2 regions of the Comamonas sp. A7-5 genome follow, and region 1 is predicted to be linked to the other one. Evidence: predicted binding sites of a transcription regulator. Region 1 holds the regulator's gene; the other holds the start of a gene.
The links. Region 1 encodes LexA, which represses DNA repair genes until DNA is damaged. Its sites were predicted from a motif close to ACTGTATNNNNATACAGT; they were not measured.
Positions count from the first base shown of each region.

Region 2: the regulator LexA is predicted to act here: its motif matches at 12,037-12,054, upstream of recA (recombinase RecA).

Region 1 covers NZ_JBCPWO010000004.1:296,100-311,981, forward strand. Annotated here, with positions in the region: gene AAIL67_RS09420 (GntP family permease) at 142-1,551, shown strand; gene lpxK (tetraacyldisaccharide 4'-kinase) at 1,647-2,690, shown strand; gene AAIL67_RS09430 (Trm112 family protein) at 2,787-2,978, shown strand; gene kdsB (3-deoxy-manno-octulosonate cytidylyltransferase) at 2,982-3,758, shown strand; gene adk (adenylate kinase) at 4,149-4,805, shown strand; gene AAIL67_RS09445 (asparaginase) at 5,081-6,061, opposite strand; gene lexA (transcriptional repressor LexA) at 6,144-6,815, shown strand; gene AAIL67_RS09455 (hypothetical protein) at 6,985-7,407, shown strand; gene AAIL67_RS09460 (hypothetical protein) at 7,825-8,070, shown strand; gene AAIL67_RS09465 (universal stress protein) at 8,214-8,675, shown strand; gene AAIL67_RS09470 (hypothetical protein) at 8,984-9,310, opposite strand; gene AAIL67_RS09475 (hypothetical protein) at 10,081-10,389, shown strand; gene AAIL67_RS09480 (hypothetical protein) at 10,485-10,889, shown strand; gene AAIL67_RS09485 (heme-binding beta-barrel domain-containing protein) at 10,974-11,615, shown strand; gene AAIL67_RS09490 (hypothetical protein) at 11,910-12,206, shown strand; gene AAIL67_RS09495 (universal stress protein) at 12,372-12,818, shown strand; gene AAIL67_RS09500 (amidohydrolase family protein) at 13,014-14,492, shown strand; gene AAIL67_RS09505 (hypothetical protein) at 14,502-15,263, shown strand; gene AAIL67_RS09510 (hypothetical protein) at 15,621-15,882, shown strand, end outside.
Region 2 covers NZ_JBCPWO010000003.1:241,945-257,826, reverse strand. Annotated here, with positions in the region: gene AAIL67_RS06750 (acyl-CoA dehydrogenase family protein) at 1-166, opposite strand, end outside; gene AAIL67_RS06745 (branched-chain amino acid ABC transporter substrate-binding protein) at 270-1,514, opposite strand; gene AAIL67_RS06740 (TetR/AcrR family transcriptional regulator) at 1,683-2,276, shown strand; gene AAIL67_RS06735 (DNA topoisomerase III) at 2,342-5,266, opposite strand; gene AAIL67_RS06730 (SET domain-containing protein-lysine N-methyltransferase) at 5,384-5,890, shown strand; gene AAIL67_RS06725 (biotin--[acetyl-CoA-carboxylase] ligase) at 6,044-6,874, shown strand; gene AAIL67_RS06720 (SPOR domain-containing protein) at 7,031-7,834, shown strand; gene AAIL67_RS06715 (tripartite tricarboxylate transporter substrate binding protein BugE) at 7,925-8,902, opposite strand; gene AAIL67_RS06710 (sensor histidine kinase N-terminal domain-containing protein) at 9,123-10,565, opposite strand; gene AAIL67_RS06705 (response regulator transcription factor) at 10,678-11,355, opposite strand; gene AAIL67_RS06700 (MarR family transcriptional regulator) at 11,482-11,973, opposite strand; gene recA (recombinase RecA) at 12,112-13,221, shown strand; gene recX (recombination regulator RecX) at 13,407-13,883, shown strand; gene AAIL67_RS06685 (hypothetical protein) at 13,946-14,680, shown strand; gene yddG (aromatic amino acid DMT transporter YddG) at 14,705-15,619, opposite strand.

The sequences.
Region 1 (15,882 bases):
ACGATGGCGGCTGTCATACCTGTGTCGCGATGACGCGGCGCAATGGGCTTGCCACGAGGCTGTACCGCCTCAGCCCTGGCACAGGCTGCGCTGCTTTTGAATTGAACGCCGTGACTGCACGGTTTGCTTAGAGAGGTGCATGTGATCAGCATTTTGGGCATCGTTCTTTCACTCGGTCTGCTCATCACTTTGGCCTATCGCGGCGTCAGTGTGCTGCTGCTGGCACCACTGACAGCCCTGCTGGCCGTGGCCTTCGGTGCACCGGAGCTGATGCTGGCCAGCTACACCCAGATCTTCATGGTCAGCCTTGGCGGCTTTGTCATCGCCTACTTTCCGCTGTTCTTGCTGGGCGCGGTCTTCGGCAAGCTGATGGAAGCTTCGGGTGCGGCTCACATCATTGCCCAAGGCATTGCGGCAGCACTGGGCGAGCGGCGCGCCATACTCGCCGTGGTGCTGGCCTGCGCCGTTCTCACCTACGGCGGTGTTTCCTTGTTTGTCGTGGCCTTTGCGGTGTACCCCATCGCCCAGGCGCTTTTCCGGCGTGCCGACATCCCGCGCCGCCTCATGCCAGCCACGATTGCGCTGGGAGCCTTTACCTTCACCATGACGGCGCTGCCCGGCACGCCGGCCATCCAGAACGCGATCCCCATGCCCTATTTCGGCACCACGCCGTTTGCCGCGCCGGGACTGGGCCTGATCGCCGCAGCCGTGATGCTGATGCTCGGCCTGTGGTGGCTGCACTGGCGCAGCGCGCAAGCGCGCTCCAGAGGCGAAGGCTTTACCGCCGAGGATGAAGCCCAGCAGCCGGCGGACGAACTTGCTCCAGCAGCAGAGGCCGCCCCCAGCCATCTGGAGCTGGGCAAGGCCTTGCTGCCTGTTGCCGTGGTGATCGCTCTGAACTATCTTTTATCAGTGCATGTGCTTGCAGGTCTGGACACGCGCTATCTGGCCGAAGCCCGTTTCGGTGCCACCAGCATCGAGGCGCTGCGCGGCATCTGGGCCGTGATTGCGGCCCTGACCGCGGCAATCTGCCTGCTGGTTGCCCTGTGGTGGGGCCGCCTGCCACAGCTCAAGCAACTGCTCGACAAAGGTGCCAGCGCCTCGGCCCTGCCGCTGCTGAACACGGCCTCTCAGGTCGGTTATGGTGCTGTCATCGCCTCGCTGGCAGGCTTCACGCTGATACGCGATGCGGTGCTGAACATCTACCCGGACAACCCGCTGATCTCGATGTCGATCGCCATCAATATTCTGGCCGGCATCACCGGCTCGGCCTCAGGCGGCATGAGCATTGCCCTCCAGACCCTGGGCAGCACCTGGCTACAGATGGGCGAAGCAGCAGGCCTGTCGCCCCAGCTGCTGCACCGCGTCACGGCCGTTGCCACAGGCGGACTGGATACTTTGCCGCACAACGGCGCCGTCATCACCCTGCTGGGCATCTGCGGGCTCACGCATCGCCAGTCCTATCTGGACATTGCCATGGTAGCTATCGTCCCGGCCGTCGCTGCCCTTGCCGTCATCGTGGCGCTGGGCAGCCTGTTTGGCAGTTTTTGATCCCGAGCTCCCGGGATCAGGGCCCAGGTATTTGCGCATCACGCAGGCCTGTTGGCTGCGGGAACTCCGGCCGCGCCCGTATGATCCCAACCCCTATGCCTCAAAACACCGCCCAAGCATCCTCCTCGCAACATGGCTTGCGCGCCCTCTGGCGCCGGCGTGGAGCGGGTGCCTGGCTGCTGTGGCCGCTATCGCGAATCTATGGAGTGCTGCAGGCCTGGAACGCCAGGCGCATGCGCAGCCGCCAGCAAAGCACGGGGCTGCCGGTCATCGTCGTCGGCAATGTGATCGCAGGCGGCGCGGGCAAGACTCCCGTGACTCAGGCCGTGGTGGCCCACCTCAAGGCCGGAGGCTGGCAGCCGGCCATCATCTCGCGCGGCTATGGCCGCAGGATCGAGAACGGGCAGGATTGCCGCGAGGCCCTGCCGGACAGCCCCGCCAGCGAAGTCGGCGACGAGCCCGCCCTGCTGGCGCGCAGCACCGGCGTACCGGTCTTTGTCGCCTCCAGACGCCTGGAAGCGGCGCAAGTGCTGCGCCAGCGCTACCCGCAGGTCGATGTGATCGTGAGCGACGACGGCCTGCAACATCTGGCCCTGGCACGCGATGTGGAGCTGTGCGTCTTCAATGATGAAGGAGTCGGAAACGGCTTTCTGCTGCCCGCAGGCCCGTTGCGCGAGCCCTGGCCCCGCCCGGTGACGGCCACACTGCATGCAGGCCAGCCGCCCAGGCCTCCGGGCACGGCCCCGACGTTCGCGCTGCAGCGCAGCCTGGCCGACACTGCCCACAACGGCCATGGCCAGAGCATCCCGCTGCGCAGCCTGGCTGACCAGAGCCCGGAGGCCGTGGCCGCCGTGGCACGCCCCGAGTCCTTTTTTGCCATGCTGGCCGCCCAGGGCATCACTGCTGCGGCAACCCAGGCCCTGCCCGATCACTATGATTTCGAGAGCTTCTCGCGCAAGCTGGGAAACGACAAACCCTTGATTTGCACCGAAAAAGACGCCGTCAAGCTCTGGCGCAGCCATCCCGAAGCCTGGGCCGTTCCCCTTGAGCTGCAGCTGCCGCAGGCCTTCTGGGAGCTGCTGGACGCGCAGTTGGCCAAGGCCAACGCCAATATTCGCCGCGATAGCAAGCCAGCCTGACTATCATTGAGCCTATGGATCGGCCTCGGCTGATCCCCCCTTTTTGCAGCGCCAGCCCCCTGCTGGCGCCCTCATCCCGTTTTGCAGGAATACTCCATGGACGCCAAACTTCTCGAACTGCTGGTCTGCCCCGTCACCAAGGGCCCGCTGCGCTTTGACCGCGAGCATCAGGAGCTGATCAGCCACAGCGCGCGTCTGGCCTATCCCGTGCGCGACGGCATCCCTGTGCTGCTGGAAAACGAAGCCCGCACCCTGTCCGACGACGAGCTGGAAGAAGAAAAGCAATAAGCCATGAGCTATACGGTACTGATCCCGGCCCGACTGTCCTCGACCCGTCTGCCCGGCAAACCCCTGGCCGATATTGCCGGCTTGCCGATGGTGGTGCGCGTGGCCCAGCGCGCAGCTCTGGCCGGCGCAGCCCGTTGCGTGGTGGCGGCCGACGACGAGAGCATTGTGGCGGCCTGCGCCGAGCATGGCATCCAGGCCATCCTGACGCGCAAGGATCATCCCAGCGGCAGCGACCGTCTGGCTGAAGCCTGTGCGCAGCTGGGCCTGTCCGGCGACGATGTGGTCGTCAATGTGCAAGGCGACGAGCCGCTGATCGACCCCAAGCTCATCGAGGCCGTGGCGCAACTGCTGCTGGCCCGCCCCGAAGCCAGCATGGGCACGGCCGCCCATCCTATTGATAGCCTGACGGATTACCGCAACCCGAATGTGGTGAAGGTGGTCTGTGACGTCAAGGGTCTGGCCAGCTATTTCAGCCGCGCGCCCATCCCTTTCTCGCGCGACCACGGCGATGAGGCCTGGTGGCAGACGGCTGCCCCCAGGGCCGGTCACACAGGTTTCACACCGCTGCGCCATATTGGCATCTATAGCTACAAGGCCGGTTTTCTGCGCGAATTCCCACAACTGGCACCTGCACCGACCGAAGCCATGGAGCAGCTTGAGCAGTTGCGCGCCCTCTGGCACGGCCACCGCATTGCCGTGCATATCACGCCCGATGCACCGGGTGCCGGCGTCGACACGCCCGAAGACCTGGAGCGCGTGCGCGCTGTTTTTGCTGTTTGAGAAAAAGACCTGCGCACTTTGGCGACACCGGTCCGCAGGCCGTCTTCTTCCAGGGCTGCTCAGGCATCAAGCCGGCAGCAGCCCCGTCGGCCAGAGCAACCCCAAAGGGCCCTGGGCCAGTCCAGGAAAGCGCTGATCGCTATACTTTCCGCATAGTCCGAATAGCATATGTAACGGCTTCGGCACCTGGATTACAACTACAGCAATCGCGTTTGCAGCGGATACATGCCTTCAATTGGCCGCACTTGTGACAGCCTTGACTGAATTGTGTAAGCCTGTGTTGGTCTTGTGCGTGCTATCCTTGCCCGCGAAAAAATACGGCCCGGGGACTACGGACGACCACCCGTCTGCCTGGGCCAGCAAGAATTTCTACTCTCCTCAAGGATTTCCATGAAACTGATTTTGTTGGGTGCACCCGGCGCCGGCAAAGGCACTCAGGCGGCCTTCATTTGCCAAAAGTACGGTATCCCTCAAATCTCCACGGGCGACATGCTGCGCGCCGCCGTCAAGGCTGGCACCCCTCTGGGTCTGCAAGCCAAGGCCGTGATGGACGCCGGCCAGCTGGTCAGCGACGATCTGATCATCAACCTGGTCAAGGAACGCATTGCTCAGCCCGACTGCGCCAAGGGTTTCCTGTTTGACGGCTTCCCCCGCACCATCCCCCAGGCCGACGCCATGAAGGCCGCCGGCGTGAAGCTGGACTATGTGCTGGAAATCGACGTGCCCTTCGACGCCATCATCGAACGCATGAGCGGCCGCCGCAGCCACCCCGCCTCGGGCCGCACCTACCATGTCAAGTTCAACCCTCCCAAGGTGGAAGGCAAGGACGACGTGACCGGTGAAGACCTGGTTCAGCGCGAAGACGACAAGGAAGAAACCGTCAAGAAGCGCCTGGACGTCTACAGCAGCCAGACACGTCCTCTGGTGGACTACTACAGCAACTGGGCCAAGGCCGATGCAGCAGCGGCCCCCAAGTACCGCGCCATCAGCGGCACAGGCAGCGTGGAAGAAATCACCGAACGCGCTCTGGCCGCTCTGGCTTCCTGATCGCCCTGATCACTCGCTCATGGAGCCTTGCCGACTTTCGCGGCCAGGCATCTCTGGGCAAAAAAGGCCGGAGTCTTCACCGGCCTTTTTTGTTTTTGAAGCTCGCGCTCCCGGCCTTCCGGCCGACATCAGTCCGGTGCGGAAAAGCTGTACCAGGGATGGCGCTGGAGCCATCAATATTCATAGCTTCCCGCGCCTACATTCATTGGATTTCAGAGCAAAACACCATAAATACTCTTTATCAATGAGGGCTAGCAGCTCTCATAACAAGAGCATCAATCCAATGCGTGAGGCCAGCCCATCAGCTCCAGCATCAGGCTGATTCTGGCCTTGGCCGCCGGCAGGCTGCTCACACGGCCATCCCCCGCTCCCTCGGCCTGCACCACCTGCCCCTCCTCGCACCGGGTCGTGATGCACAAAGCCATGCCCTGCGTCTGCGCCCAGTCCAGGGCTGACCCCAATGCCTGATGGAGTGTGCCATTGCCCGTGCCCACCACCACCACGGCACGCACGCCTGCCGCATACCAGGCCTGCATCACCGCCAGAGCTACGGCACTGTTGCAGCCCGCATGACTGTGCAGCAGCTCCACCAGGGGCCAGTGATCTGCGGGCGGTAAAGCGATTGCAGTGGAGCTGGCCGCAACGACCGGCAGCCCGCCTGTTGCCCAGCGCAGCCGCCCCTCTTCCACCCAGCCCTGCGGGCCGGCACCACTGCCATCGAAGGCATCCACACGATAAGGATGCACCTTGCGCACCTGGCGTGCACTGAACACCCGGCCCGCCACCACGGCAAGCACACCGCGGCCAGCAGCCTGCATGTCGGCCGCACAGGCCACGGCATCGCGCAGATTGCCGGGGCCGTCAGCCGAAATGGCTGTGGCCGGGCGCATGGCGCACGTCAGCACCACGGGCTTTGCCGGGTGCAGAACACATTGCAGAAACCAGGCGGTTTCCTCCAGCGTGTCGGTGCCATGGGTGATCACGATGCCGCTCACGTCATCACGAGCGAGCAGCTCGGCACATCGCAGCGCGAGTGCATGCCAGGTCGCGTGATCCATATCCTTGCTGTCCAGCTGCGCCAGCTGCTCCACCTGCAGCGATGCAGAAGCAACGCGCTCCAGGTCCGGCACGGCCTGCAGCAGCTGAGCCACGCCCAGTTGGGCCGCACGGTAGCCCACACTGGTGCCCGCCTGCTCGGCGACACCGGCAATCGTGCCGCCCGTGCCCAGGATGACGATATTTTTGTCAGGTTCCACTTGCAGTCCTCTTCAAACTGATTAAAAATACAGGTACTGGATGAACACACAGTATTCATCATCGATCGATCAAGGAATGCCCATGGACCACCCCAAGCTCACTCCCCGCCAGCAGCAGATTCTGGACCTCATCCAGTCCAGCATCGCTCGCACGGGTGCGCCCCCTACCCGGGCCGAGATTGCCAGCACCTTTGGCTTCAAGTCGGCCAATGCTGCAGAAGAGCATTTGCAGGCACTGGCCCGCAAGGGCGTCATAGATCTGGTCAGCGGCACATCGCGCGGCATTCGCCTGCGCGCCGATACCGTGCGCACCATCAATGCGGCACGCGGTGCCAGCTTTGCGCTGCCGCTCACGGCACTGGCTCCGCTGGTGCTTCCACTGGTCGGCCGCGTCGCTGCCGGCTCGCCTATTCTGGCCCAGGAACATATCGATCAGAGCTATTCGGTCGAGCCCAGCCTGTTTGCCGCCAAGCCCGATTACCTGCTCAAGGTCCGCGGAATGTCCATGCGTGACGCGGGCATCATGGACGGCGACCTGTTGGCGGTACAGGCTACGCATGAAGCGCGCAACGGCCAGATTGTGGTGGCCCGCCTCGGTGACGACGTGACCGTCAAACGCTTCAAGCGCACACCTCAAGGCATCGAGCTGCGGCCCGAGAACCCCGACTACAAGATCATTCACGTCGATCCTGAAGAGCCATTCGCCATCGAAGGCCTGGCCGTAGGCCTTATCCGCAACAGCATGTTCATGTAACGGGCAGACGGCGTCCCTCCGCCTATGCAGCGGAGGCACCGGGCCTCTTTCCCTCTCAAGCCCAGGTGGTAGGCGCGAAGCCGTTGAGCTTCGCCCTGGGCGGAGCTTTGCCTGAAGAACGCAATCCTGCCCTTATCCATGCCGCAAGGTCATCAAGAGGAGTTGCCAAATGGGATTCGCCACATCACTGCAGGCTTTGACACGCCTGACCCTTAAAGGGCAGCCTGCCACGCTGTCGCTCAACCCGAACTTCTGCTCTGATGATGCAAGCGAAGCCGCTGCAGAACCTGTATCCTTCACTACCAATCGCCCAAAGGCGAAGCAGATCAGCATTCCTGTCATGCGCGCCAACCGCGGCCGCAGTCGTCTAGGCAGCAATACGCTTTGTCCTCAGGCCTTTGCAGCGACACCAGAGCTGCAATCGCCAATAACCGACGAGTCTAGGCAAGCAGCTTCTCCACGACTTCTCAAGATCGTGCAGCGTGAGCCGTGCAGTCAGCCCGAATGCCTGCTGATCTGCGGACGCATGGCCGATGTCTGTGCCGCGCTGGAGCGTATGGCACTCCATGAGCAAGCAGCCCCGCAAGTCTGAAAGCTCAGTGAGGTTTGACTGCCTGCACTCGTGCAGCTCCGAGCCCGACCCGCGATAGGCCTGCAGGCGATGCAACAAAGCTTCCATTGCATCCAACAGGAAGCCACCTCAACGCTCTTGGCCCATCGGCCGGCAGATATGGCGCCAGACAACTCTGCCAGCAGTGCATAGGCAAAAACTCGATGTCGCCAGAGCAGGCCCTCCGTATTGGCGCCGAACGATCTGGATCGCCATGTAAATTATTTGCTGATGTTCTGCCTGTGCCTGTCCGCCGGAACGCATTTCGCACAAGCCTCGCAGCCTTCTAAACTCCTTGTCAGGCGCGAATATGCGTCAGAACGGATACCCGGATCAGGGTATTGCAGCACCTCTTCGACAGTGGAAACATTCATATACACATGTCAATGAGGGCGTCTTATGAGTGCCTACCGCAAGCTCTTGCAGCACATACAGGCCAAAGACGCCAATGGAGACCTGCGCCTGATTCTGGTCTATCAGAGTTTTGATGAGGTCGACATGCCGCATGGCGTCTCCATACGACCGTCTGCCATTTACTTTGAAACTGCCGATCATCAGGAGGTCAACTGGCTCAATCCACAGCAGTTCGAGATAGAGGCCACTGGCGAAATCCTCAATCGCGTTCCCCCTTCGCCCGAGGAATGAGACAACTCGACGCGATCGACCCCGTTACAGAGTCTTACCTCCTGTCTACAACTCTGCTGCATTCAAGAACTAGGCATTGCGCAGCTCGAAATATTGGAATAAATTGATTCTCAGGCACATCTTCCGGCATCAGGAGGCTGAACATGTTCAAGCACCTGCTCATTCCCACCGATGGCACCAAACTGTCAGAAGCTGCCGTGCGTGCTGGCGTTCTGCTTGCGCGTGAACAAGGCGCCAAGGTGACCGGCCTTTATGTCATGCCCGATTACCGCGCCATCATCTACGGCGCAGACGCACTGCTGACTTACAACAGCACAGAGTTCGAGCGAAGTGCCAACAGCGATGCAGATGCGGCTTTGCAGTTCGTTGACCAGATTGCCAGACCTGAAGGCGTACCCTGCAACTTTGTGCGAGTCACCCACGCCTCTGTTTACCAAGCCATTGTTCACCAGGCGCAGGAATTGCAGTGCGATCTGATTTGCATGGCCTCACACGGTCGCAAAGGTATTGGCGGAATTTTGCTGGGCAGCGAAACCCAGCGCGTCCTGACGCACAGCCATGTCCCGGTGCTGGTACACCGGCCCGCCTCCACCGGCAAACATTAAGGAGCCAGAAATATCGAATAGCAGTCCTGCATGTCGCACGCTTGCCTCGGTACAAGATGGGCAAGTGATTTGCAAGTCATGGCTGCAAAATGCAGGCCAGCCAGCCAGTCAGGAGCTGCTGGCCGCACCCGATGGGGCAACCTGTCAACCGTTCAAACGCGTCAGCAACAGTGCAAGAGCGATAAACGGCGATTGAGGCCAAAGTAACGCCTCTGCCAACTATTCAAATGCATTGACTGTGTGAGCTGCAGAACCGGATCGAGAGGACCCCAAAACTTGCCCGCCTTGCGCGGGCATTTTTTTGGCTGCTAGGCACATCGCTCCGATACTTCTCCCAATCGCTCACGATGCCCAGGCAAGGTGAACAGAATCTGGAGATTCTGCGAGTCCATTTGCTGCACCACGATGGAGCCGTCTTCGTGCAGATAGATCCGCACAGTGTGTGCATCATCCAGATCCCAGTGCGCAACGCTCGTATTCACCCCCCGCCAGCCATGCTCCTCGCACAGCCGACGCCGGCGCAAGGCCTTCAAAAATTCCTGCGAAGCACCAAGCTCTGCATTGGTTTGCACCCAGCTGTCGATCACCAACTCATAAGCCATCTGCTGCGTATGGCAAGGCTTGGCCAGCTTCATATGCCTGATCCAGGCGTCTAGACGGGAGGCAAAAGTGTATTGCAGGTGGTGGGACATGGGCTTTTTTTGAATTCAGTAGGCACAGGGCTAGATCGCCACTTGCGCATCAAAAATCAGAATTTTCCTACGCCCAATTTACCGAAAAGTGCAGCAGAAACAAAATCTACATCACCAATAGGTTCAGGGTTTAACACTGCTTGACGACCGGCCTGAGAGACAACTGGCAGAGCGAGACTTGCCAGAGCCACGGTGAACTCTGAGCCTGCACGGTGACATATCTCAAGGATTGGATAAGCTGGCTTTTGGACGCTTGCCAGCTGCTCAGCCACCGCATTGCCTAGTATTTCGGGAGCACCTACCGATGACTTGCCTGTTGGAATTCAGGCAAGGCGATTCAGCCCTGCTTTCGTTGACTCAGGCCAGAGCATCGTCATCCTGAAATTCAATGCGCCTCTCTCAAAATTGTCATCATCAGGCAATTTTTACGTTCAAACCCATGCCGGCTCAGAATAGATTTCATTAAAAAAATCTATCTTTTCACTCAGTTACTTAGCACGGCCACTTCATCAAGAAAAGATGACAGCGGCACCGGCAAAGCACCTCCCCAGCGCTTCAGAGAAGCTCACACAGCAGATCTGCTCTGTCCATTAGCGCGATCTGTAAGTGCCTACATACTTCCTTACATCCTCTTGATACAACATCAGTCAAATGCAATGAAATGTCAGCTCGCAGGTCCTGCGGCAAGTCGTTGAGCAACAGGGAGTGTCGTCATGAGAAAAGTTAATCCTGCCGCCAAGAACGCGAACCGCGCTTTTGTCCGTCTGCACACGTATGTGACCAAGCAATTCGACTGGGATCTCTTCACCAAGGACTACCGGGTAGTCCTGCACACTGACGAGGATGGAGGCGTCACGCTCTACATCGTCAAGGTCTTCGACAAGGATGGACAGCCTGCCGCACTAGGGCCAAAGATCCCTAACCAGATTACGTTCTCTTACCGTCAGGCTCCCATCATGTCGGTATGGACAGAGTTCTTTAACGACGGCAAATTCAGTTGGCGCAATGTCTCCTGCCGCTAGGGCGCAGCGGTGGAGGATGGTGAATTGGCTGTCGGCATAGACACCCGTCGCTGCGCCAGGAGCGCCATCCTGTCCAACACATTCAGGAGAGTTGCATGACCCGCTTCCAACCGATGCTTGCAACTGCTGCCCTGCTCAGTCTCATGACGCTACATCTCAGCAGCAGCTCCATGGCACAGGCCGCCTTTACAACCCCGGGCGGCTACACCAACTCCTACAGCGGCCAGATCACGGGCAACGGCATCGTGCAATACGGGCTCGAAACGCGGCCCTTCCAGCGCATGACCGTCACGCTCAACACCAACAATCCGTCCAGTCAGATGAACGTCTTCAAGGACGGCTCTGCCCAGCCTCTATGCCAAGGCTCGGCCAACAACAACATCTGCACCTTTCGCATCGAACGTGGTGCCAGCTATCGCGTGCTGATCTTCCTCACGCGTGAAGCCGCCCAGCGCGGCGAAAGTGCACGCTTTACGCTCACCACCGAAGAAAGCACCTGACAGCTTGACTGCCGTCAAGAACCCCTCAGTCCATGGCTTGTAAACTGGCTTCAACAGATTCAAAGTGAAAGCCCGTTACACGATATGGAAAACTTTCCCAAAGACATCTACACCGAGCCCACGCCCGATGTGAATACCCTGGCCAACCTCGGCCCCCTCACCGGCATGGCCGGTATCTGGATCGGCAAGCGCGGCCTGGACATCAACCCCAAGGCTGACGGCCCCGAAAAGCAGGCCTTTATCGAGCACATGGAGTGCCAGCCCATCGATGCGCAAACCAACGGGCCACAGCTCTTCTATGGCCTGCGCTACCACACACGCATCGTCAAGCCCGACGATGTGGAAACCTTTCACGACCAGGTCGGTTACTGGCTGTGGGAGCCTGCCACCGGCAACATCATCCAGACCCTGACCATCCCGCGCGGACAGACCGCCATGGCCACGGGCAAGACCACGGCTGACGCCACCAGCTTCACCCTCAGGGCCGAGCGCGGCTCCACCGTCAACGGCATCTCCAGCAACCCGTTTCTGGAGCACGCCTTCAGAACCGACGCCTATACCATCACCATCACCAAGCACTCGGACGGCACCTGGTCGTACGAGCAGGAAACCACGCTGACCATCCCCGGCCAGAGCGAGCCTTTTGCCCATACCGACCGCAACACCTTGCACAAGATTGGCGAGCCCACGCCCAACCCAACGGCAAGGGCCGCAGTTGAAATCTGATTAGCACTCTCAAAGGACTCCACGCCCCGGCCGAATTCACTGGATCCGCAGGGCGCACACTCCCCGATTACCGCATCGTCCGTGATGGCCTTACGCTGCTGGTCATGGCCCTTACAGGCAAGAAGGCGCTTGCCTTCAAACTGGCTTATATAGATGCCGTTCAGCGCATGGAGGTCATTCACAGCAGGCTGCCGGCATTCGGCGCATGGAGCTGACCTTCAATCTAGTCGCGAAGGCTGAGGCGCAAGTGCACCGCACTGCGTTCATGACCTTGATACAGGGCGATGCCGATAGATGAGCGCACAGCAGCCACCTGCCGAACCTGAATTACGGTCGCGCACCCTGCGCCATATACAGCCGATTGTGACCGAGCTGAGGCAGGCCTCCTTCGACAGCCTGCCATGGCGCATTGCCGACGGCGAGACCATCGGCTCGACCGATGCCCAACTGGCCAAACTGGCAACAGCCTACTCCCAGCACCGCGAGAGCCAGTCCAGCCTGCCGACCGGCAACAGCCGCAGAGCAGGCTGCGCAAGACCTTCGGAAAATCTACTTTTGATAGCTTTCAACGCTTTATGGATAAGGGCTTGAGGCGGTTTTTACTTGCAACCTCATGAATTTGATTTCCATCAAGAAACCGTCTGAATACTCATTTCAAGGTGTTGCATTAGCAGCCCTGGAGTGTGAGTATGAGTTCGGTGATCGATCGAATTGATTTGGCAACAAGACGCGCACCTATGCGCAAGGAGGCTGGATATGTTCAAGCACATTTTGATTCCTACGGACGGCTCTAAGCTCTCTGAGGCCGCGCTGCGCGCGGGCATACAACTGGCCAAGGAACAAGGCGCACAGGTGACGGCGCTGTATGTGATGCCGGATTACGCAGCCATGATTTACGGAGCCGAGGCGCTGATCGCCTACAACTCTGCAGAGTTCGACAAGAGCGCCCAGAAGGAAGCAGATCAGGTGTTGCAAGCTGCCCTGGACATTGCCAAGACCGAGGGCGTGGCCTGCCAGACGGTGCGGGTCACGAATATCTCCATCAATCAGGCCATCATCAAGCAGGCGCAGGAGGGTAACTGCGATCTGATCTGCATGGCATCACACGGCCGCAAGGGCATTGCCGGCATTTTGCTGGGCAGCGAGACCCAGCGCGTACTGGTCAACAGCAGCATTCCGGTTCTGGTGCACCGCCCGGTTTAAGCATGCTCGACTGCAGCGCAGCCACTTCCCGGCCGCTCTCATAATGCAAGCAACGCCCCATCGCCCTCGTGCGGTGGGGCGCTTTTTCATGGCCGATCGTCGTGTAGCATCGGTGCATCAAATTGTGAGCCTTTGGTTCCATTTGTCACGCCGGCAGCGGCGTCTCTTGTTCATTTTGAAAAAAGGGAAAAGCAGATGAGTCACGCAATCGCAACCGATGCCGGCCTGGCGTGGCAGACCGGCCCGATTCGCCCGAGAACCTGCACCTGCGGCAGCGTGGTGTGCCAGTTGCTGCATGAGCGGGTGATGAGCGATATGTCGCGCCGCATGTTTGTGGGCGGGGTGACGGCCATGATGGCGCCATTTGTGACCCTGCATGCTGCCGAGACAGGCGCGGGCGGGGCGGCCAGGCCGGCCGACCGCCCCGTGTTGCTGACCAATCTGCGCCTGTTTGACGGCACGGGCAAGTCGGTGCGCCAAGGCGTCCAGGTGCTGATCCAGGGCAAGCTGATTGCCGCCCTGCCCTCTGCCGGCGAGAAGGTGGAAGGTGCGCAAGTGATCGACTGCCAGGGCAAGCTGGTGATGCCGGGCATGATCGATACGCACTGGCACACCATGCTGGCAGCCATTCCGCAGATGACGGCCATGACGGCAGATCTGGGCTATCTGTATATCTCCGCCGCGCAGGAGGCACAGCGCACGCTGATGCGCGGCTTTACCTCGGTGCGCGACGCGGGCGGCCCCGCCTTTGCGCTCAAGCGCGCGATCGACGAGGGCATGATCCCGGGCCCGCGCATCTATCCCAGCGGGGCGATGATTTCTCAGACCTCGGGCCATGGCGACTTCCGCCTTCGCAGTGATATTCCGCGTGCAGCGAACGAGCCGCTGAGCATGGTGGAGCAAACCGGCGTGGCCATGATTGCGGATGGCGAGACCGAGGTTCTGCGCCGCGTGCGCGAGCAGTTGATGCTGGGGGCATCGCAAATCAAGATGCTGGCAGGCGGCGGCGTGGCATCGCTGTACGACCCGCTGGACAGCACCCAGTTCACCGAGAAGGAGTTGCGCGCCGGCGTGGAGGCCGCCGCAGACTGGAACACCTATGTGATGTCGCATGTTTACACCCCCAAAGGCATCAAGCGGGCCATCAAGGCGGGCGTAAAAAGCATCGAACACGGCCAGTTGGCCGACGAGGAAAGCGCGCGCATGATGCGCGACGAGGGCGTGTGGTGGAGCCTGCAGCCGTTTCTGCAGGACGAGGACGCCAACCCCTACACCGATGCAGTGCGCCGCGAGAGCCAGTCGCGCGTGGCCCAGGGCACGGTGCGCGCCTATGAGATGGCGCAGAAGTACGGCATCAAGACGGGCTGGGGCACGGACATTCTGTTCAGTCCCAAGGGCACGGTCACACAGGGCAAGCAACTGGCCAAACTGACGCGCTTTTACGACCCCATGACGCTGCTGAAGCAGGCCACGGGCACCAACGGCGAACTGCTGGCCCTGTCGGGCGAGCGCAACCCCTATCCCCAGCCGCTGGGCCGCATAGCCCCTGGCGCATTTGCCGATCTTCTGGTGGCCGATGGCGACCCGACGGTGAATCTGGACTTCCTGAGTAACCCGGAACAGAACCTGCGCCTGATCATGAAGGATGGCAAGGTTTACAAGAACACGCTGTAAGAGAGACAAATGACCCAGCACATCAACACCACTCCGGGTATGACAGCGGCGGCGCTGGCCGTGAGCCTGCTGGCAGGCACGCCGGCCTGGGCACAGGACAAGACGGCAGCCGATGCATGGCGCTTTCAGCTCACGCCCTATGTATGGATGACGGGGCTGGACGGCAGCGTCCGCCCGTTCAGAGGAGCGCCAACGGTGAGCGTGAACAAATCGTTCTCGGACATTCTGGAGGACCTGGACGCTGCAGCCTTTGTGAACGGCACGGCACGCAAGGGACAATATGTGCTGCAGGGAGATTTCAGCTACGCCGCTACATCGGACAAGGCTGCCTTACCCTTAGGCCTGAGCGCAAATGCCAAGATTCGCCAGACCTCGCTGACGATGACCGGCGGGCGCAACTGGATGCTGAGTCCGCAGTCGAGCGTTGACCTGATGGCGGGCCTGCGCCTATGGCAGATCAAGGCCGAAGTGAGTGTGCCAGGGGTGGGTTCGGCGCAGTCCAACACCTCGTTCGTCGACCCAGTGGTCGCCGCACGCTGGCGCTACGATATTGCGCCGCGCTGGTCCACCTTGGTGTATGCCGATATGGGTGGGCTGGATGTGGGCTCGAAGTTCACCTGGCAGGTGCACGGCTCGGTGAACTACCAAGTCAAGGAAAACATCTTTGTGTCCGTGGGCTACCGCCACCTGAGCGTGGACTACCGTGACGACGGCAAGCGACTGGACTTCAGCCAGAGCGGCCCGATCGTCGGAGCGACGTTCAGGTTCTGATCACCACCAGCGGATAGCCAACACCCAGCCCGTCAGACCTGCGGCTGCAACGCCGCATGCAGCAATGGCATAGGCGATGGCAATCGCTGCGGGCGAACCAGGCTGCGCCAGGCCCTCTAAGCACTGGATTACCTGGTGCGTGATCTCGCTCGGTTTCAGCGCATGGAGTCTCCTCAACCACCGGGGAGTCAGAGCCTGAAAACGCGCTCGACACACCGCCGCCGGACAAACCAGGGACGTGCGCACTCATTGCTGCAGCCTGCCTTTCCTTGCTCCATCAGCCGCCCGCGCCAGACGACAATGTCAAAGCAGCACCAACTGACCAAAACCAGAAATCCGACAGGCCACAAGACATCAATGAACCGCACCGAATTTCTGCAACAGCCCGAAGTCATTGGCTTTACCGACTGGCTTGCAGCCACACTCCCCCAGCGACAGATTCAGTTGAACATTCGCTCTTCCAGCTACGTACCCAAGGGCTTGATGGCCACCACCCGTTTTGCCGATCTGGTACCTCACCACTACCGCTGGCGGGCGACTGGCCTGGCAACGGGCGACTGGGCCGAGTCGTGCATCAAGACAAGCGCTCTTTCTGCCAAGCTGCGCGCTGCCGTGCAGG
Region 2 (15,882 bases), on a different contig from region 1:
CGCGCAGCGTGGCTTCGGCGCCGTATTCCGCGCCCTGGCGTTGCAGCTCCGGGTCGCGCCACTGTGCGCCGCCGCGTGTCACGGCACGCTGCAGCACCGGATCGCTGGTGTAGACGTTGTAGTCCTTGAGCTCCGGAGCCTGGTTATGGGGGTGGATGCCAGTCATGATGTCTCTTCCTTGCTATGTGGCCCTGCCCGCAGCAGGGCGCAGGGCTTTGTGATTTCTATGTCATGCGCAACTGGCGGTCAGGGGCCGCCAGGGTGCGGGTTCAGGATGGCCGCTTCATCTTGCAGCTGGTGTCCAGGCTGGCCGCCTGTGCGGAAACCGTGCTCACGGGCTTCCATCCCAGGCCTGTTCCTTCCTGGCCATGCACCACGGTCTTGCCGTCCACTTGTTCCCAGCTCAGCACATGGATGGGTTGCTGGGCCTGGTGATCGCTCTTGCGCATTTCCACGGGGCCGTTGACGCCCTCGAAGCGCATGCCCGACATCCTGGCCGCCACGGCGGCAGGTTCCACGGACTTGGCCTCGCGCATGGCCTGGGCCAGCATCAGCATGGCGTTGTGGCCCAGGCCGTTGATGAAGTCCTCGCTGAACTGGCGCTTGAAGCCCGGCAGCAGCGGGCTGCTTGCCAGCGGCTCAGAGTTGGGGCTGAAGGCCGAGATCAGCTTGACCCGGCCTTGCCCTGCTGCCCCCATGGCGCTGGGCACGCCGAAGTTGTTGCCGTTGAGGGTGTAGAAGTCCGTGCTCAGGCCCGCCTCGCGTGCGGCCCGCACGATCAGTGCCAGGTCTGCACCGAAGTCCGCAGTGATGACGGCATCGGCCCCGGATTGCTTGATCTTGGCGATATAGGGGGAGTAATCCTTGACCTGACCCAGCGGGTGGAAGTCATCGCCCACGATCTTCAGGTCCGGACGCTTGGCCGCCAGCATGCTGCGTGCGGCGCGCGAGACTTCCTGGCCATAGGCATAGTTGGGGTTGAGCAGAAAGACCTGCTTCACCTGCTTTTGCCCGGCCAGGTACGAGGTCAGCGCAGCCACCTTCATGTCCGAATTCGCATCGGTGCGAAAGTGCCAGTAGCTGCACCTGGCATTGGTCATCTGTGGCGCCTGGGCCGCATAGTTCAGGTAGATGATTTCCTTGCCGGGGTTGCGGCTGTTGTGCTTTTCGATGGCTTCCTGCAGTGCCAGGCCCACTGCGGAGGAACTGGCACCCTGCACCACATAGCGGATGTTCTGCCCGATGATGGACTGAAGCAGGCTCAGCGCCTCCTGTGCGGAGAGGCGGTTGTCGAAGGGCACGACCTCGAACTTCACGGCACCGGCCCAGCTTTGCTCGTTGGCAAGCTTGGCGCTGTACTGGAAGCTCTTGAGTATATTCAGGCCCAATCCCGCCATGGGGCCGCTCATGGCATCCAGCGAGGCAATTTTCACCACCGTGGCCGGCTGCGCATGAACGAGTGATGCGAAGGCCAGAGCCACTGCCGCCAGGGGAGTGGAAATACGAGGGTGCATGCTTGTCTCCGTCCTCTCATAAGAATTTTTTATTCACCAGGCCGCAATGCACAATGGCATCGAGGTACCTGTCAAAAATTCTAGGAAACCGTGCAAAAAAGGTGTTCGGATTTGGCCAGCATGAAACCACGCACTCCTTCGACCGCGACAGCAGGGCGTCGCCGCCCTTTGCAGTCCCGCGCGCGGCAGACGTTTCAGGCCCTGCAGGACGCCTTTGTTCGGCTTTTGCTTGAGCGCAGTTACGCGGAAATCACCGTGCGCGAGATCGTCCTGGTGGCGGGCACCGGGCTGGGCAGCTTCTACGAGTACTTCTCGGGCAAGGAAGACCTGGCCAAGGTCTGCCTGCATCTGCGCTCCAAGTCGCTGCTGCTGGGCATTCGCGGCGTGACCGGCAGTCATTCGGGCCAGCCGCTGATGCAGATTGCCGAGGCGGTGATCGAGTCACAGCTGCAGGCGCACCGCGAGCGGGCAGATGAATGGGGTGCCCACTATCTGCTGGAGCGCCACTACTCCACTTCCGAGGCCTACCGCAAGATGTTCGAACGATTTGTGGATGCCTGGGCCGCAGCCATAGAGCAGGCCGTCGATTTGCCCCCGGACTACCCGGTGCGCGATGCTGCGCGGGTGAGCCAGTGCATTCTGTACGGCCTGTTCAATCACAGCTATCTGGCTGCCGATGCACCGCCGGATCTGGACTTGCTGCGCCAGCGCGCCAACATGGCCATATCCGGTTATCTGAACGCCCTGCGCTGCGCTGCCTGAAATGAAAAAGACCGCCAGCGGCAAGCCGCGGCGGTCTTGGTTGGTCATTGCGGCAGGGCTGGCGATCAGCTCACATGCTTGCCCACAATGCCGGCCAGCTCGAACATGCTGATCTGCTCCTTGCCGAACACCGGCTTGAGCTTGGCGTCGGCGTTGATGGCGCGCTTGTCCTTGGCGTCCTGCAGGCCGTTGGCCTTGATGTAGTCCCAGAGCTTTTTGATCACGTCGGGGCGCGAGGTGGGTTCGCTGCCGATCACGGCGGCCAGGTCTGCGCTGGGCTTGAGCGTGGCGCTCACGGTGCGGGGCTTCTTCACCGCAGCGGTCTTGGTCGCTGTCTTGGCGGCGGTCTTCTTGGCCGCCGTGCCTGTCTTCTTGGCGGCAGCCGTCGTGGTTTTGGCCGCCGCTGCGCCGGCAGTCTTGCGTGCCGGGTATTTGCCTTCGCGCTGCTCGAACTCGAAGTTCACCTTGCCCGCAGCACCATCCCAGACCAGGAAGGCCTTGAAGTTGCGGCGCGTGCGGTTGGAGACGAACTTCTCCAGCAGATCGGTCTTGCCGGTCTGCAGCAGCTTGCTCATCTGCTCGCGTTCGATGGGCTGCTGCAGGATGATCTGGCCGCTCTTGAAGTCGCAGCTGGGCGTGGTCTGGGCCAGCGTGGGAACGGCCTTGGAGCAGACATAGTTGGCGCCATGCTCGAAGACGGGCGAGCCGCACTTGGGACAGGGGCCCAGGCTTTGCTGGTGGGCAAAGTCCACGATCTCGCCCGTGTCCTCGGAGTCCTTGTCGTCGCCGAAGTCGAATTCCAGCTTGAAGTTGCTGTTTTCCTCGTCACGCACGATGGCGACTTCGGCCACGAACGGCCAGCCGGCCTTGGAGCGGAAGCCTTCCAGCGGGCCGATGCGGCGCTCGCGCAGCAGCTGCTCGGCCTCGGCCGTCTCGAAGGTGCGGCCGGCAGGGGATTTGGTGAACGAGAAGCCGCAGCCTTCGCTGGCGCCATTGGCACCCGTGCAGGCGTAGCGGCGGTAGTTTTCCTTGACCACGCCGCCGCAGTTGGGGCAGGGCGTGGAAAGCGTCGCGTAGTCGCCGGGAATGGTGTCGCGGTCGTATTCCTTGGCCTTCTTGACCAGCTTCTCGGTCATGGCCTGGATCTGCTGCATGAAGGCTTCGCGCGAGAGCTGGCCTTTTTCCATCTGCGACAGCTTGAATTCCCATTCGCCGGTCAGGTCGGCGCGGCACAGCTCCTCGACTTCCAGACCGCGCAGCAGTGTCATCAGCTGGAAGGCCTTGGCCGTGGGGATCAACTCGCGGCCTTCGCGCAGCATGTACTTTTCCGTCAGCAGGCCTTCGATGATGGCCGCGCGCGTGGCTGGCGTGCCCAGGCCTTTTTCCTGCATGGCTTCACGCAGCTCGTCGTCGTCGATCTGCTTGCCGGCGCTTTCCATGGCACCCAGCAGCGTGGCTTCGGAGTAGCGTGCCGGCGGCTTGGTCTTGAGGCCCTTGACATCGGCGTGGTGGGTGCGCGGCTGCTCGCCGGGCTGCACGGCCACCAGGGGCTGGCCCTTGTCGCCTTCCTTGGCGTCCTCCACCTCGTTGGCGGCTTCCTTGCCGTAGATGGCCAGCCAGCCCGGTTTGACCAGCACCTTGCCCTCGGTCTTGAAGCTGTGCTGTTCCACCTTGCTGATGCGTGTGGTGACCTGGTATTCGGCGCTGGGGAAGAACACGGCCATGAAGCGGCGCACGACCAGGTCGTACAGCTTCTGTTCGGCTTCCGACAGGCCCGAAGGGGCCTGCGTGGTCGGGATGATGGCAAAGTGATCCGACACCTTGCTGTTGTCGAAAACGCGCTTGGTGGGGCGGATGTAGTTGTCGTTGATGGCCTGCTGGGCAAAGGGCGCCAGATGGCGCATGCCGCTGGTGGCCAGCATGTCGAAGGTCTGCTTGGCAACCGGCAGATAGTCCTCGGGCAGGGCACGCGAGTCGGTACGCGGGTAAGTCAGGGCCTTGTGGCGTTCGTACAGGCTTTGCGCCAGCGCCAGCGTGGTCTTGGCCGAGAAGCCGAACTTGCCGTTGGCCTCGCGCTGCAGGCTGGTCAGGTCGAACAGCAGGGGCGAGGCCTGCGTGGTGGGCTTGCTCTCTTCCGTCACCTGGGCAGGCTTGCCCTGCACGGCGGCGGCAATCGCTTCGGCGTCGGCCTTGTTCCACAGGCGGTCGGCCTTGGCCTCGGCATCGTCCGATTTCTTCCACTGCGGGTTGAACCACTTGCCCAGGTACTGGCCGGCCTGGGCGTCGAAAGTGCCGTGCACTTCCCAGTAGTCGCGGCTGACGAATTTGCGGATCTTTTCCTCGCGCTCCACCACCAGGGACAGGGTGGGCGTCTGCACGCGACCCACAGTGGTCAGGAAGAAGCCGCCGTCGCGCGAGTTGAAGGCCGTCATGGCGCGCGTGCCGTTGATGCCCACCAGCCAGTCGGCTTCGGAGCGGCTGCGCGCGGCGCTGGCCAGGCCTTGCATCTGCTGGTCGCTGCGCAGGTTGTTGAAGCCGTCACGAATCGCTTGAGGCGTCATGGACTGCAGCCACAGGCGCTTGACGGGTTTGCCCAGACCCCCTTTGGCGCCGCCTGCGTATTGCTCGATCAGGCGGAAGATCAGCTCACCCTCGCGGCCCGCGTCACAGGCGTTGATGAGTTCGGTCACATCCTTGCGCTTGGCCTGCTTGACCACGGCGTTCAGGCGGGTCTTGGTCTTGTCCACGGGCTTGAGGTCGAAGCGCGGGGGGATGACCGGAAGATTGGCAAAACTCCATTTGCCGCGCTTGACGTCGAATTCTTCGGGCGCCTGAATCTCCACCAGGTGGCCGACCGCACTGGTCACCACATAGCTGTCGGATTCGAAATAGTCATCGTGTTTTTCGAACTTGCCTGCCACCGGGGTCAGCGCACGGACGATGTCCTGTGCGACAGAAGGCTTCTCTGCAATCACCAGGGTTTTAGTCATTGTGTGTTCTCGTCGTCATTAACCACCTGAACCCGAATCCAAACTCAGGCTCATACAATTCGCTTCTCACGCGCGCGCATGCGCACATGTGTGCATATTCAAAGTATCAGAGAAAACATGCCCCGCACATCACTGGCCTCTTCAACGGGCCGCCGCATCCAGACCCGGCGCTCCGGCGTTCATGGCAAAGGCGTTTTCGCCGCGCAGGATATTGCGGAAGGCGAAACCATTATTGAGTACGTGGGTGAAGTGATTGACTGGCAGGAGGCGCAGGACCGTCATCCGCATGATCCCAGCCAGCCCAATCACACTTTTTACTTTCAGGTCGACGATGAGCGGGTGATAGATGCCACGCACAAGGGCAATTCCTCGCGCTGGATCAACCACAGCTGTGCGCCCAACTGCTACACCGACGAGATCGACGGTCGTGTCTATATCGTGGCGCTGCGCAATATTGCAGCGGGCGAAGAACTGAACTACGACTATGGCCTGATGGTGGAGGAGCGTTATACGGCCAAGCTCAAGGCTGAATATGCCTGCTACTGCGGCGCTGCGAACTGCCGCGGCACCATGCTGGCGCCGAAAAGGGGCTGGAAACCGCCGATGCCTCACGGCACCCCCTGAGCGGCTTTGCCGCTTCCCCCTCTCTCGCGTTGCTTCGCAATGCGGGAGGGGGACGACGCCATCGCCGCGAGGCGGCTCTTGCTCGGCGTCTCTGAGTTGGAACATGCTTGTTCAAGGCGTGCTCGCTGCATAGAAATTTTGGATAAAGAAAAAATGACTCAGCCGATTCACTGGAATGCCGAAGCCTTGTGGGAAGCCATTGCACCGCAGTTGCCGGGCTTTACGGTCGAGGTGCTGCCGACCATCGACTCCTCAAATACCGAACTCATGCGCCGCGCGCGCGACGGGCTGACGGATCCGGTGCTGCTGATTGCAGAGCAGCAGACCCAGGGCCGAGGCCGCCTGGGCCGCAACTGGGTCAGCGGCGTCGGTGATTCGCTGATGTTCTCGCTGGGCCTGCCGCTGGCACCGCGCGACTGGTCGGGGCTGTCATTGGCGGTGGGCGTGAGCGTGGCCGAGAGCCTGCAGCCCCAGCTTCCCGCAGCGGGGGCGGCGCCCAAGATCGGCATCAAATGGCCCAACGATCTGTGGCTGGAGGGCGACCGCAAGCTGGCCGGCATTCTGATCGAGACCGCCAGCTTTGTCGGCGGCCAGCAGCACGATATGACGGCACCGCGCTATGTGGTGATCGGTATCGGCATCAATGTGCGTCCCCGTCCCGGTGACGGCATGCGCACGGCCCCGGCCTGCCTGCAGGAGCTCGATGCCGCACTGGATGCGCCCACGGCCCTGGCCTGCATATTGCCCAACCTGGTGGCCGAGGTGCAGAGCTTTGCCCGGCATGGCTTTGCTCCGCTGATGCAGCGCTTTGCCCAGCGCGACCTGCTGGCCGGACGCGAGGTGAATCTGAGCGACGGCACGAGCGGCATGGCTCAGGGTGTGGCTGCCGATGGCGGTTTTCTGGTGCGTACAGCGACCGGGCTGCAAGCCGTGACCAGTTCCGAAATCAGCGTGCGTCCGGCTGGCAGCCCGCTGCAGGCTTGAAATGAAGCACCTCCTGAGGCGCTTTGCGCCTTCCTCCTCTCTCTACGCGCTGCGCGCCAGGGGAGAAGGACGCAGCCCTCGCTGCGGGGTCGCCCAGGCCCTTGCTCGGCTGCCCGCGAGCGGCTGCAGCCCATGGATAACTGATGTGAGAAACCTATGCTGAGAATCGTTTTCCTGCTCTTGCTGCTGGGCAACGCGGGTTACTACATGTGGAGCCACGGCTATCTGGCCGGCATGGGGCTGGCGCCGGAGTTGCAGTCCGAGCCGCAGCGCCTTCAGGAGCAGATCAGGCCGGATGCCCTGGTGCTGCAGCAGCCCGAAGCGGCGCAAGCTCCGGCCGTTGAACCGGCAAAGACTGTGGAGCCCGAAGCGCCTGCGGTGGACGACAGCGCGCCGCCCGCAGCTCCCGAAAGCAAGTCGGATGGCAAGCCCGAAGCTGCAACCGTCGCGGCCAGGGAAACCAAGGACGCCAAGGACGCAAAGGATGCCAAGACCGCCATTAAGGAGCCCGAGGCCTGCTATCAGGCCAACGGCATCGAAGAGGCGCAGGCCGACAGCATCCGACGTGCGCTGGCGGGCAAGTCCAAGAGCGATTGGGAGCTGGTGGCCAGCCATCAGGGCGGGCGCTGGATGGTCTATATGGGCAAGTTCCCGGACGCCGAATTCATGGACCGCAAGCGCGGCGAGTTGCGCCTGATGAATATCGACTTCGACCGCGCCGGCGGCAGCTTCGAGCCCGGTCTGTCGCTGGGGCGTTTCTCGACGGAAGAAGCCGCCCAGCGCCAGCTGGCCACTTTCGCGCGCCAGGGCGTGCGCACCGCGCGCGTGGTGCAGGAGCGTCCCGATGTGACGACCTATGCGCTGCGTCTGCCCAAGGCCACACCGACCTTGCGCAACGAAGTGGCGGCGCTGGCCGGCAAGAATCTGGTGCCCAAGGCCTTGCAGGCTTGCGCCAAGTAATTTTCGTAGCTGCTGTCGCAAGAAAGGCCTGCATTTGCAGGCCTTTTGTATTGGAAAACCAGTTGCGACAAGCGCAACCAGCTCCTGTTTTTAGTCCAGATGAATATTGGCGACAGCGGCCAGCTTCTTCATCTTGGCCACTTCGCTGGCGATCTGCTTGGTGAAGTCGGCGCTCGATGTGCCCGAGGGGTACAGGCCTTGAGCAGCCATGCGCTGCTTGACTGCGGGGTCCTTGAGTGCGGCAATGATGGCTTTTTGCACACGTTCCACTTGTGCGGCGGGCGTGTTCTTGGGGGCCACCAGGCCGAACCAGGAAGGCTCGTTCAGATCGGGGTGACCGGCCTGCGCATAGGTCTGCACATCGGGCAGCACGTCCAGGCGTTCATGCCAGGACACGGCCAGGGCGCGCACCTTGCCCGACTTAATATGGGGCAGCGAAGAGTTCACCTGGTCGAAGTACACGGGAACCTGGTTGCCCAGCACGTCGTTGATGGCAGGAGCCGAGCCACGGTAGGGGATGTGGTGCATTTCGGTGCCCGTGCTCTTGAGGAACTGGGCGCCCCACATATGGCCGATGGTGCCGTTGCCGGGGGTGGCATAGGACACCTTGCCGGGGTTGGCCTTGAGGTAGGCCACAAACTCGGCAAAAGTCTTCACGGGAATCAGCTTGGGGTTGATCACCAGCACGCCGGGGGCCTTGACGATCTCGGTCACGCCCACGAAGTCGTTGATCGCGTCGTAAGGCAGCTTCTTGAACACGGCGGGGTTCACACCATGGGTGGACAGGGTGGCAATACCGAAAGTCACGCCATCGGTGGCGCGAGCCACTTCTGCCATGCCGATGGAGCCGCCGGCGCCGGCCTTGTTTTCAATCACCACGGCCTGGCCGCCCAGCAGCTTGATCAGCACGTCCTGCATATTGCGGGGCACCATGTCGGTGGGGCCGCCAGCGGGGAAGGGCACGACGATGCGCATAGGACGCGATGTGTCCTGCGCCATGCTCATGCCGGAGAAAGAAGAAGCGGCTGCGGCAGCAGCGGCGGTGTAGATGAATTGACGTCGTTGCATCAAAAAGCTCCCAGGATCCAGTGATTCCAAATTGCTGTCTTGCAGAGCGCAAATAGCGACTCTTCAGACAACCCATGATCGAATTGATTCTAGGGTAAGCGAGAACTTGCCAAATACGCAGTTTCCGATATTCGCATCGGGGCAAACGGGCGCAAAGCCAAGCCTGGCGCGGCTTCTCAGCCTTGGGAGGCACCGAATTGGTGCATTTTTAGGTTGCGCTTCACTGCTGTCCGGGCATGGCCTTGAAGCGCACGGTAAACAGCGCCCCCGGCGGGGTATGACCGGGCCTGGCATCCTGCAGCAGCACTTGCGCTCCGTGCTGACGGGCGATTTCCATGACGATGGGCAGGCCCAGACCGGAGCCGTCGGCTTCGGAGCCCAGCGCCCGGTAAAAGGGCTGGAAGATCAGTTCGCGCTCGCCCAGCGGCACGCCGGGGCCTGAATCCTCGACCTGCAGCAGCAGGATCTGGCCGAAATGATCGGCCTGCACGCGCACGGTGACCACGCCTGGCTGCTCGCTGGTCGATGGCGTGTAGTTGATGGCGTTGTCCACCAGATTGCGCACCAGCTCGGCCAGCAGCGTGGCATTGCCGTTGAGCCAGACACCGGGCGTGCTGGAGCTGGCACCCTCGTAGCCCAGGTCTATGTGCTTGTCCATGGCGCGCGGCAGGCAGTCCTGCACCACGTCGGTGACGATGCGCACGAGGTTGCAGCCCTGCATGGCGGGCACGGCGCTCTCGGCCCGTGCCAGTGCCAGCAGCTGGTTGACAGTATGGGTGGCACGCATGCTTGAGCGGCCGATCTGTGCCAGCGAGCGCTTCAGGTCTTCGGTATTCGTGCCCTCGCGCTGGGCCAGGTCGGCCTGCATGCGCAGGCCCGCCAGCGGGGTCTTGAGCTGGTGGGCCGCGTCGGCCAGAAAACGTTTTTGCGTGGCGATGGAGTCATGCAGGCGCTGCAGCAGATCGTTGACCGAATCGACCAGCGGCACCACCTCCAGCGGCACATCCTTGTGATTGATGGGCGAGAGATCCTCGGGCTTGCGCGCGCGGATGCGCTCCTCCAGCCGGTGCAGCGGCTTGATGCCGCGTGCCAGCGCCAGCCAGACCAGCAGGGCGGCCAGCGGCAGGATGACGAACTGCGGTAGCATCACGCCCTTGATGATTTCCGTGGCCAGCACGCTGCGCTTTTCGCGTGTTTCCGCGACTTGCACCAGGGCGTTGGGCTCGCCGGGCAGCGGCATGCGCACCCAGATATAGGCCACGCGCAGGTCAATGCCCTTGTATTCCTCATCGCGCAGCAGCACCGAGCCGGTGGGCGTGTCCTCGTCGACGGAGGGCGGGCGCGGCAGGTCGCGCTCGCCGGCCAGATATTCGCCCCTGGTGCCGCTGACCTGGAAGAACACCGTGTCCGATTCATCGGCGCGCAGGATCTCGCTGGCCGACTGAGGCAGATTGAACTGCACCTTGCCGCGCTGCACGATGACCAGCTGAGCCAGGGCCTGGGCGTTGTACTCCAGCGCGCGATCGAAGGGCTTGTTGGCCAGGCCCTGGGCCACCAGCCAGGTCAGCGCCAGGCTCACGGGCCAGAGCAGCAGCAGCGGCGTGAGCATCCAGTCGAGGATCTCGCCAAAGAGGGATCGCTGCTCACGCTGAAAAATTTTCATGCTTGTAAAACTGGCGTATTCCAACTCAGGGATGGCCAGCAAGGGCCGCCCCGCAGCAAAGGCCATCGTCCCCCTCGGGGGGAAGCGGCGGGGGCCGCCTAGGCAAAGCCGCTCAGGGGGGGGCTATCTTTTCCAGGCAGTAACCGAGGCCGCGCACGGTGGCGATGCGGATCGGGCCTTTCTCGATTTTCTTGCGCAGGCGGTGGATATAGACCTCGATGGCATTGTTGCTCACCTCCTCGCCCCATTCGCACAGGCGCTCCACCAGCTGGTCCTTGCTGACCAGGCGGCCTGCGCGTTGCAGCAGCACCTCTAGCAGGCCCAGCTCGCGCGCCGACAGCTCCACCATCTTGCCGTCTATGGTGGCGACCCGGCCGGTCTGGTCATAGACCAGCGGGCCATGCTTGATGGTGGAGCTGGCGCCGCCCATGCCGCGACGCGTGAGGGCGCGCACGCGCGCTTCCAGCTCGGACAGCGCAAACGGCTTGGCCATGTAGTCGTCGGCACCATAGTCCAGGCCCTGTACGCGCTCTTCGATCGAATCGGCGGCCGTGAGAATCAGCACCGGCAGCGCATCGCCGCGCCCGCGCAGGCGCTTGAGCACTTCCAGGCCGTGCACCTTTGGCAGGCCCAGATCGAGAATCAGCAAATCGAATTCGCTGCTGGTCAGCAAGGCGGTATCGGCCTCGCTGCCGTTAGCCACATGGCTGACGACGGCGCCCGAGCTGCGCAGCGTGCGCAGCAGGCCATCCGCCAGCACCTGGTCGTCTTCGGCAATCAGTATGCGCATGTGTGTCTCCTGCTTGTTATGTGTGCCTGTTTGCACTTTTGCTGCCATTGTAGGGATGGCTCATGGCCGTTCGGGGCAATTCTCGACAGCCGCTCATAGGCGTCAAGAAGGCGTCAATACAGAATCTCAGTAGCCTTCGGCATAGGCTTCCAGGCCCAGCGCGACCACGGTGGCCACATCCGCGCCCACGGCTTCGCGAAATTCGGCCTCGGCCTGGCTTACGGCGTCGTGAAAAGCCTGCAGCCAGGCCAGACCCGCATCGGTGAAGCGCACGCGCCTGGCGCGCGCATCATGCGGGTCGGCCTCGCGCGTGACCAGGCCCCAGGCTTCGCACTGCGCCACCAGATCGGCCATGGCCTGCTTGGTCATGCCGGCCTTGTCGGCCAGATCGGTGAGCCGGTCGCCAGCCAGCGACAGATGGCGCGTGATGTGGATATGGGCCGCTCCTACCTTGTCGCGCGCCGCCAGATTGGATAGCGCCAGCGGCACCTCCACTGCACGCGCCATGAGCTGCAGCACGCGCGCATCGAAGCGGCGCATGGCATGGCCCAGCAAACGGCCCAGATGGGTCTGGCGCCAGGCATCGGCGGGCGGGGTGACGGGGGCGATTTCTGACATGAATAAATAGTAAGGCAAACTGACTAAATATTTAAATAAATCTACAGTATCCGCATCTAAACTACTGTTCAAGCATCCAGCCTGAATGCAAAAACAGGACTGGCCACAGACAGTCATTCACCTACTTCGGAGCCTGATATGAACGCCATCGCCAAGACCAACGACGCCAACAGCGAAAAAGCCAAAGCCCTGGCTGCAGCCCTGGCCCAGATCGAAAAGCAGTTCGGCAAGGGCACCATCATGAAGCTCGGTGAAGGTGAAGCCATCGAAGACATTCAGGTCGTTTCCACCGGCTCCCTGGGTCTGGACATCGCGCTGGGCGTAGGTGGTCTGCCCCGTGGCCGCGTGATCGAAATCTACGGTCCCGAATCCTCGGGCAAGACCACGCTGACGCTGCAGGTCATTGCCGAGATGCAAAAGCAGGGCGGCACCTGCGCCTTTATCGACGCCGAACATGCGCTGGACACCAGCTACGCCCAGAAGCTGGGCGTGAACCTCAGCGACGTGCTGATCAGCCAGCCCGACACCGGTGAGCAGGCGCTGGAGATCTGCGACAGTCTGGTGCGTTCGGGTGCCGTGGACCTGATCGTCATCGACTCGGTGGCCGCATTGACGCCCAAGGCCGAAATCGAAGGCGAGATGGGCGACGCCCTGCCCGGCCTGCAGGCCCGTCTGATGAGCCAGGCCCTGCGCAAGCTGACGGCCACCATCAAGAAGACCAACTGCATGGTCATCTTCATCAACCAGATCCGCATGAAGATCGGCGTGATGTTCGGCTCGCCCGAGACCACCACCGGCGGCAATGCGCTGAAGTTCTATGCCTCCGTGCGTCTGGATATCCGCCGCACCGGCACCATCAAGAAGGGTGACGAGGCCATCGGCAACGAAACCAAGGTCAAGGTCGTGAAGAACAAGGTCTCGCCCCCTTTCAAGACGGCAGAGTTCGACATCCTGTTTGGCGAAGGCATCAGCCGCGAAGGCGAGATTCTGGACATGGGCGTGAACGCCAAGATTCTGGAAAAGAGCGGTGCCTGGTATGCCTACAACGGCGAAAAAATCGGCCAGGGCCGCGACAACTCGCGTGAATTCCTGCGCGAGAACCCCGCGCTGGCCATTGAGATCGAAAACAAGGTCCGCGAAAGCCTGGATATCAAGCTGCTGCCCGTGGACGGTGCTGCGGCTGCCGAAGCCAAGCCTGCCAAGGGCGGCAAGGGCAAGGTGGACAAGGACGGCGTGATTGAAGGTTGATTCAGTCACCCTGAGGCGCCATGCGCCTTTCGCGAAAGGGGGCGACATCCTCGCTGCGGGCGCGGCCCCTGCTTGATGTCCCTGGCTTGGTGAGCGCCAGTGTTTGAGTGCGGGCCTCATTGCTCAAAAGGTTTGCCATCTTTGCGCAGGTTCGTCCTGCGCCTTTTTGTTTCTGGAGATGCGTCGTGAGCTTTGCCAAACTTTCACTCAAGGGCCGCGCCCTCAAGCTGCTGGCGCAGCGCGAGCATTCGCGACTGGAGCTGCAGCGCAAGCTGGCCGCCCATGTGGAGGAGGGCGACGATCTGAATGCCGTGCTCGACGAGCTGGAGCAGCGGGGCTTCATCAGCGTGGAGCGGGTGGTCGAGTCTGTCCTGCGCAGCAAGGCCGGCCGTTATGGCGCAGCGCGTCTGGTGCATGATCTGCGCAGCAAGGGGCTCGATGACGAGACCGTGCGCCAGGCGGGCGAGCAACTGCGCGGCAGCGAGCTGCAGCGTGCGCGCGAGCTGTGGTGCAAGCGTTTTGGCAGCGTGCCCGTCGACCTCAAGGAAAAGGCCAGGCAGCTGCGCTTTCTGGCTTCGCGCGGCTTTTCGTCCAGCGTGGCTTCACGCGTGCTGCGCGATGCCCCATACTCCCCTGCACCCGACAGCGAGGACGAGGACTGAGGCGGCCACCCGGTCCCCGCCCGCCTGCGGCGGGAACAGCTTTTCACACCGGAGGGACCCACGTGCTGACTGCTTCGCAACCCCCTGACGCCCCATCCGCCCTGCGCGTGGGCCTGAGTGCCGGCAAATCGCTGCTGGGCGGCCTGATGCTGGGTGCCTTGCTGGCCCTGGTGCTGGGCTGCGGCGCGGCCGTGTTCTATTTTTCCCGCCTGATGGCCGATCCCGGCCAGGGCATTCATGCCTCGGCCCATACCGGCATCTACGGCGCCGTGATCAGCCTGCTGATGTCGCCGCCGCTGCTGGTGGCCGTGGTGCTGATCTTCATCATCCCCGCCTACCTCATGGTCGGTCTGCAGCTGGGCCGCGCCCGCGCGGCAGGCAAGCTGGTGGCGCGCTACGGCCAGGGCCTGGCCGAGCGCCTGGCTGCCATGCTGGCACAGCGCATCGAGGCCCTGCCCAGCGCTCACAAGGCCATGCACAAGGCGGCCGACCTGCTCACCGTGGGCGCGGCGATGGAGCATCTGCAGCCCTGGGTGGGCAATGGGCGTGCCGTGCAGTTCGTGGTGCGCAGCGTGCTCAATCGCCTGCCACTGTCCGATCTGCTCGAGGAATGGGGGCGCACACGTGCCCAGTGGGGCAGCGAAGGCGGCAAGGACGACCCGGCGCTGCGTGCTTTTCTGGGCGCTCGCATCGAGGAGATGCTGCAGGGCCTGACCGAGCCGCCCTGGACGCTGTTGTGGATTTTGCTGGCCGGCCATGCCGTCGTGCTCGGCCTGGGCATCTGGCTGACCGCCTGAGCGCCCGGCCGGCCTGGCACCGGCTCAATGTCGGTGGCTGCGCGTAGCCCACCAGCAGACCAGCGAACCCAGCGTGACCAGTGCCACGCCCTGCCAGAAGCTCCAGCCCGGCAGCACCTGCAGCAGTGCGCTGGCCATCAGCGCCGAGAGCACGGGTGTGAAATAGGACGCCGCAGCCAGCAGGGCCAGCTTGCCATGCTGGATGCCGTGCTCCCAGCAGCTATAGCCCAGTGCCGTGAGCGCCCCGACCAGCAAGACCTGGCCGGCGGTGAGCCAGCTCCAGAGCATGGGCTGTGACTCGCCCAGCATCAGCCACTTGAGCCACAGCGCGATGGCAGTCCAGGTCACGAACAGACCCACGGCGTTGAAGCCGGCGCCATAGCGGCGCGCCAGCAGCGAGTAGGCCGGCCAGAGCAGGGCGGCTGCAAAACCCATGCCATAGGCCAGCGGGTTGCCCAGCACATGGCTCCACATGACCGGCAGGCTGAAGCTGTCGCCGCCCAGCACGCGCGCCAGACCCCACAGGCAGATCAGCACGCCTGGCCACAGCCACCAGCGAGCCGCCTGCTGGCCGCAGAGCACGGCCAGCACGATGGTGAGGCTGGGCCAGAGATAGTTGATGAGCCCGATTTCCATGGCCTGGCTGCGGTCGTGGGCCAGGCCCACGGCCACGGACAGGCAGATTTCATAGACCACGAACAGCAGGCCGCAGCCCCAGAGGTAGGCAGGGTGCATGCTGCGCCAGCGTGCCAGCTCGCGCCAGCCTTTGCGCCCGCGTGCTGCGGCAATGCAGATGGCGGCCATGGTGTAGAGGCAGGCCGCGCCGCCGACGGCGCCCAGCGGCTCGGCCACGGCGCGCATCAGACCCACGGTGCAACTCCAGCAGAGTACGGCGATCAGGCCGATGGCCGTGGCCTTTTGCGCGGCGGCTGCGTTCATGCGCAGCCGTTCCTGCTCCTGAAGCAGGAGCTGTTAACGTCAGTCCTATCTGAAAAATTCACAATAACTGCCATGTAAACCTTGTAAATGCTGCGCAGGCTGCTGCGAAATTGATGAATGCAGATATGAAAAAAGCCGCAGACCTGCGGCTTTGGAGGGTAAGGGCGAGGGCTGCGCTATGCGCGGCCCGGCACTCTGCCGTTGACGGTCATGCCGTGCATATTGTCATCGCTGTCGTGGAACTGCTTGCGCATATTGCATCT